2 regions of the Arthrobacter sp. TJ-254 genome follow, and region 1 is predicted to be linked to the other one. Evidence: riboswitches for the same ligand, from Rfam matches in the RefSeq annotation. Region 1 holds a riboswitch; the other holds the start of a gene.
The links. Region 1 has a riboswitch for S-adenosylmethionine ahead of sfnG (dimethylsulfone monooxygenase SfnG). Riboswitches for the same ligand answer to the same signal wherever they lie in the genome.

Region 1 (3,286 bases):
GGCGATGCGCTCCTCGAAGGCGGCAACAGTGGGGTTGCCGATCCGGGAGTAGATGTTTCCGTACTTCTGGAGCGCGAAGAGATTGGCGGCGTCGTTCGTGTCCTTGAAGACAAACGACGTCGTCTGGTAGATCGGCACGGCGCGGGCACCGTGGGTGGCATCGGGAGTGCCTCCCGCGTGAAGCGCGCGGGTGCGGAAGCCGAAGGTTTTCTCAGTCATCAGACGCCTGCCTTGGTGGGGAGAGGTTCGAGGTGGAAGTCGACGCCTGCCTTGGCGGCGAGGTCGGCTTCGAGGGAGCGGACAATCGGCAGGACATCCCTGCCGAACGCTTCAACCTCCTCCTGGAAATGCAGGTAGCAGGTGAGCAGCAGGTTCACCCCGATCTTCTTGTACTCGACGATTCGTTCGGCGATCTGCTCGGGCGTGCCGATGAGCTGGGTCCGGAAGCCGTCGTTGTACTGGATGAGGTCCTCGAAGGAGGAATCCGCCCACATCCCCTTCTTGTCGGCCGTTGAGGCCCCGGCCTCCTGCACCGCGTCGCGGAAGCCTTCAACGGCCGGCCGATGGGCCTTGGCGACGATCTCGCGCAGCGTCTCGCGTGCTTCTTTCTCGGAGTCGCGTGCAATGACGAACCCGTTGAGGCCGAACCGGGGCGACCTGCCGACGGCCGTGGCGGAGGCCTCTACCCCGGCGATGTTCTCCTTGAACCCCTCGAGGTCCTTGCCGTTGGAGAAGTACCAGTCGGCAACCCGCCCCGCCGCGGCCTGGGCCGCAGTGGAATTGCCGCCGAAGAAGATTTCGGGGTGGGGGCGGCCTGGAACATCAACGGGCGGCGGGCTGAGCGTGAAATCCGAGATGGAGTAGTACTTGCCCGTCTGCGTGTAGCTTTCCCGGGTCCACAGGCCGCGCAGCACGCGGATGAACTCCTCCGTGCGCACATACCGTTCGTCGTGTTCGAGCCAGTCGAGGCCGAAGTTGGTGAATTCGCTCTTCAGCCACCCCGAGACGATGTTGACGGCCGCGCGCCCGTTGGAGATGTGGTCGGCGGTGATGATGAACTTCGCCAGCACGCCCGGATGCCACATGCCCGGGTGGACGGCGGCGATGACCTTGAGCCTCTCGGTTGCGGCGAGCAGGGCGAGGGAGAACGACGTCGCCTCGTGCTGCTTGTCGGCGCCGTACGACGCCGCGTAGCGGGTCTGCGACAACGCGTATTCGAATCCTGCGTCCTCGGCGATCCGCGCAAGTTTCTTGTTGTACTCGAAATCCCAGCTGGTGCGCTGCTCGATTGTGGAAACCACGAGCCCCCCGCTCACATTAGGGACCCAGTAGGCAAACTTCAGGGGCTGCGAATAATCGACTGTGCTCACAAATCCTCCATCGGTTCTGGCGGTAGCACCCTACTGTCAGCGCGTTCTGCGCTGGCCAGGGTTGCTGCGGCGTCATAAAGCCAGATCTCTCGGCCGCTCGGGATGGTCATTACCGAGTGTGACAGCACGGGTGCCCGGCACCAAGAAATGTGTCGCCCCGGGTCGGCGCAGATTTGGACGGGGCAGGAAGGCGCCGGGTGGACTTGCGGGGCATTTCGAGTATGGTTTGCGTCACGTGGCGTCATCGGCGAGGTTGGCCGCCTGGCTCATACCCCGCGGCGGTGGCCCACCGTCACTTGTTGAGCGAACAAAGGAGCTGGCAGTGGATCTGCGATCACTGGGGCTCGTGGTGCATGGAGGAAAGCAACGGGCCATTGACGCGGCGGAGGCCCTCAAGAGCTGGGCCGCTGAGAACGGCGTGTCCGTCACGGAGGTGGATGTCTGGTCGGCGGACGACGAGGGCCACCTGACGCATCACCACGTGCCGCTCGGCCCGTTTGACCTCGTTGTGACGATCGGCGGAGACGGCACCTTTCTGCGCGGGGCGGCTGTGGCGATGTCCTGCCAGTGCCCTGTCCTCGGGGTGAATGTGGGCCGGCTTGGGTTCCTTGCCGAGGTGGAGCCGGAGAACCTTGTCGAAGCCCTCAGGGCCGTGATCGCCGACGAGACAATCGAGGAACAGCGCCTCACCCTCACCATCCGCTCGAGCAGGCCCCTTGAGATCCCCAGTGAGCTCGGGGCGCTCATCCACAATCCCAAGGGACCCGTTGCGGAATCGCCGCTGGTCCGGGACGACGCGGTGGAGGTCCTGGGCTGGGGCGTCTGCATGGACATCACCGCAATCAACGACGTTGTCTTCGAGAAGCTCAGCCGGGACCGCCAGGCGAGCGTCGCCGTCTATATTGGGGCCCGCCGGTTCGTTTCCTATTCGGCAGACGCCCTGATCATTTCCACGCCCACCGGATCAACGGCCTACTCGTTCGCTGCGGGAGGACCCATCGTCTCGCCCCGCGCCAACGCCCTGGTTTTCACGCCCGTCGCAGCTCACATGGTCTTCGACCGCAGCCTTGTCGTTGCCGCGGACGAGCTGGTGTCGGTGCGCGTGCTCGAGCGCAGCGGGCAGGTATCGATGTCCGTCGACGGCCGGATTGTCGGGGTGCTGAACCCGGGGGACTGGGTGGGCGTCTACGCACGCCCTTCGGCGCTGCGCATGCTGCGCCTGCATGAGCCTGACTTTTTCGGCAGGGTGCGGGACCGGTTCGGGCTGGTCGACGCCGCGGCTGCGGCCGCCGACGGAGATTCCCCGGTCGACTATTTCCCAAGCACGCCCAAGCCCGACGACATGAAGCACGTCCACATTCCGACCCAGCCGCTCGAGTCCTGGATGGGCTCCAAGACGGAGTAGGCGAAGCTTCAGGACCGCCGCGCGAGCACCTCGGAGATGCCCGGGAGGCACCCCTCGTTCTGCAGGGAGGTGGTGTCCCCAAGGGGCGATCCTTCGTACAGCCCGGTCAAGAGGCGGCGCATGATCTTCCCGGACCGGGTCTTGGGCACGTCCTGGACCACGATGACGGCACCCGGCTTGGCGATGGGCCCGATCTCGGCGGCAACGTGCCGGCGCAGGGTGGATTCGACGTCGCCCGTTCCGCCCGAACCGGGTGCCAGCACGACGAATGCGGCGATGGCGTGGCCGGTGAGCGGGTCGGCGACGGGGCACACGCCGGCCTCGCTGACCAGCGGGTGCGCGACGAGGGCCGATTCGATTTCGATCGTGGAGAGCCGGTGCCCCGAGACGTTGATGACGTCGTCAACCCGCCCCAGGATCCAGATGTCGCCGTCGTCGTCGTAACGGGCGCCGTCCCCGGCGAGGAACCAGCCCTGGCGGGCAAATTTGCGCCAGTAGGAGTCGAGGTAGC
Region 2 (3,286 bases), on a different contig from region 1:
CGGCGCAGGCGTTGGCTTCGCAGGGGCCGAGGTCGATGGCACCGAAGAGGAGGCCGGATCAGGGGTAGCCGAGACCGTTGCCGGCCTTTCGACCTGCGGGGCTGCATCGGTTGCACAGCCGGAAAGTAGGAAAAGAGCAACCGCCGCAGAAGCAAGAAAGCTCCTGCGGCGGTTCCTGATTGAACTAATCATGCGTAGGACAATATCCGATCAGTTCTTGGTGTAGGTGGACTATGCCTGGGCGGCGACGCGACGCCGCACCACGAAAGTTCCACCGGCTGCTGCCGCGAGGACAAGGCCGCCGCCGAGCGCGAGCGCGCCCATGTTGTTAGTACCTTCCTGAGCAACGCCGGTGTCAGCGCCGCCGACGGGCATCTGAACTACCTGCGACGGTGCTGCGGGAGTGTTCTGAGCAACGATGCCGGCCACGATGCTCGCGTCGTAGGCAGGGTTGCCTGCAGCGTCGCAGCCAGTCCCATCTCGATCGGCATCCAGTTTCAGCTGGTAACCCGGCGTGCCTGCAGGGATGTTGTAGACGCCCACTGCCGCTGCTTCACTGCAGTTTGCAAATGGGAGGGATACTGCCATCGCCGGTGCGGCCGAGATTGCCGTGAGACCTGCTGCTGCTACCAGTGCGAATCCTGCTGTACTTTTCTTCAATTTTTCCCCAATTCATTTGTGACGTTTGAGGCCCATGTGATGGGCGTAATGAAATTGTAACTCGGAATTTTGACTGTTTGGTCCACCTCGTGGTTATCGCACCCACTACCGATCGTCATCTCACCAGGGCTTGCAAGACACCCTGCTCCCACCAAGCTGTTTCGCCACCCGCTCGATCAAGACGCACACGGGATGCGGCTCGTGACTTTCTATGACGGACGGTTCTCGACGCGGGCGCCGTCCTGCCCGTAGGGTCGAATTCAGAATCAAGAGTTCCAACGCAAAACCCTGGTTTGTTGGACGGCAACCCTCTCGCTGTAGCGGGGTGCCCCAGGTGAGGATTCGGCCCGGCCGGCGGAGATGACCGGAGGGCAAGTACGGCACTTCCTTTCGGTGGTGCCCTAATGCAAGGGTTCTTTTGCCATGTCCTTATCCCCGCATTCCTCCAATTCGCCCCGTCAGATCCGCTTCAACGCTTTCGTTATGAACTGCGTCGGTCACCAGTCGCCCGGTCTGTGGCGCCACCCCGAGGACCAGTCCTGGCGGTACAAGGACCTGCGCTACTGGGCGGACCTCGCAAAGACCCTTGAAAAGGGACTGTTCGACGGCATCTTCATCGCCGACGTCCTCGGCACCTACGACGTCTACGGCGGCTCCGACGAGGCAACTCTCCGCCAGGGCACACAGACTCCGGTGAACGACCCGTTCCTCCTGGTCTCCGCCATGGCTCTGGTGACCGAGCACCTCGGGTTCGGCGTCACCGCAGGCACCGCCTACGAGCACCCGTACCCGTTTGCCCGCCGCCTCTCCACACTCGACCACCTGACGAATGGGCGGTTCGGCTGGAATGTCGTCACCGGGTACCTGCCCTCGGCGACGCGGAACCTCGGGCAGACCGACCAGCTCGAGCACGACGAGCGCTACAACCACGCCGACGAGTACCTCGAGGTGCTCTACAAGCTGCTCGAAGGCTCCTGGGAGGACGACGCCGTCATCCGGGACACCGAAACCGGCGTCTTCACCGACCCTGCGAAGGTCCACGGGATCGGCCATGAGGGCAAGTACTTCACGACGCCGGGGATCCACCTCAGCGAACCCTCCCCGCAGCGCACCCCGGTGATCTACCAGGCCGGGGCTTCACCGCGCGGGATCGCCTTTGCCGCGGGCAACGCCGAGGCCGTTTTTGTTGGCTCGCCGACCAAGGAGATCCTCAAGGACACCGTCACCAAGATCCGCGACGCCGTCGAAGCCGCAGGGCGCGACCGCTACTCCGTGCGCATCTACACGCTGCTCACCGTCATCACGGACGAGACGGAGGAGAAGGCGCAGGCCAAGCACGCCGAGTACCAGCAGTACGTCAGCTACGAGGGAGCCCTGGTGCTGGTCTCCGGCTGGTTCGGCGTGGACCTCTCCGCTTACGGACCTGACGAGCCCCTCGGCAATGTGAAGTCGAACGCCATCCAGTCGGCCGTCGCCAACTTCTCCAAGGTGGAGGACGACGGCAAGCCGTGGACGGTGCGCGACATCGCCGAGTGGGCGGGCATCGGCGGGCTGGGCCCCCGCATCGTCGGCTCGGGCGCGCAGGTCGCCGAGGAGCTTCAGGCCTGGGTCGAGGAGACCGACGTCGACGGGTTCAACCTTGCCTACGCCATCACGCCGGGCTCGTTCGAGGATGTGGTGAAGTACGTGGTTCCCGAGCTGCAGAAGCGCGGCGCGTATCCCACCGAGTACGTCGAGGGGACACTGCGGCACAAGCTCTTCGGCCGCGGAGACCGGCTGCCCGCCGAACACCACGGCAGCAGCTACCGCCTCGAGCCCGCCGCCCGCTGACATCTCACGGAATAATAAGCGGTTCCCTGAATCAATGAACCGACCAAAACCTACCGACACGGAACTGATTCTGTGAGGGCTGGACCGGCCCAGCTTCGAGGTCGGCCGCGGCACACGTGATCGGCCGGCTCAGCCGGCACGGCAAAGGCCCCGCCTCCTTCCGGAAGCGGGGCCTTTGTTGTGGGGCCTTGTTGTGACGGAGGGGCTCAGCCGCGCAGGCGCTCCATCCCTGGGTCGAACAGTGGCTCGGCTGCGACGGTGGCACGGACCCGCTCGCCGAAGTATTCGATCTCCACGGAGTCGCCCTCGGCAACCGCGGCCGGTAGCCAGGCGTAGGCGATGGGCCTGCCGATCGAGAACCCGTAGGCGGCGCTCGTGACGTACCCGGCGGCTTCGCCGTTCACGAACACGGGCTCCTTGCCCATCACCACGGAGACGCCGTCGTCGACCGTGAGGCAGCGCAGCGCCCGGGCCGCAGGCTCCTCCCGGCGGGAGACCAGGGCGTTGGAGCCCTTGAAGCCTTCCTTGTCCTTGTTGACCGCGAAACCGAGCCCGGCTTCGAAGGGGTGGTGCTCCGAGGTCATGTCCGCACCCCACAACCGGTAACCCTTCTCGAGGCGCATCGCGTTGAAGGCCCCGCGACCGGCGGCGATGATGCCGTGCTCCTGGCCCGCCTCAAACAACAGGTCCCACAGCCGAAGCCCGTGCTCCGCCGTTGCGTAGAGCTCCCAGCCGAGCTCACCGACGTACGAGAGGCGCATTGCGGTGACGGGGATGCCGCCGATGCGGATTTCTT

Region 2: linked by a shared signal. The riboswitch ahead of AC4D14_RS09960 (LLM class flavin-dependent oxidoreductase) and the one ahead of sfnG (dimethylsulfone monooxygenase SfnG) in region 1 are both predicted to bind S-adenosylmethionine.

The regions. Positions count from the first base shown of each region.
Region 1 covers NZ_JBZCNF010000004.1:186,400-189,685, reverse strand. The annotation lists gene AC4D14_RS12365 (O-acetylhomoserine aminocarboxypropyltransferase/cysteine synthase family protein) at 1-219, opposite strand, end outside; gene sfnG (dimethylsulfone monooxygenase SfnG) at 219-1,370, opposite strand; SAM riboswitch class I at 1,375-1,479, opposite strand; gene AC4D14_RS12355 (NAD(+)/NADH kinase) at 1,693-2,775, shown strand; gene acs (acetate--CoA ligase) at 2,784-3,286, opposite strand, start outside.
Region 2 covers NZ_JBZCNF010000003.1:263,479-266,764, forward strand. The annotation lists gene AC4D14_RS09950 (class F sortase) at 1-192, opposite strand, end outside; gene AC4D14_RS09955 (excalibur calcium-binding domain-containing protein) at 232-660, opposite strand; SAM riboswitch class IV at 925-1,044, shown strand; gene AC4D14_RS09960 (LLM class flavin-dependent oxidoreductase) at 1,084-2,490, shown strand; gene AC4D14_RS09965 (GcvT family protein) at 2,697-3,286, opposite strand, start outside.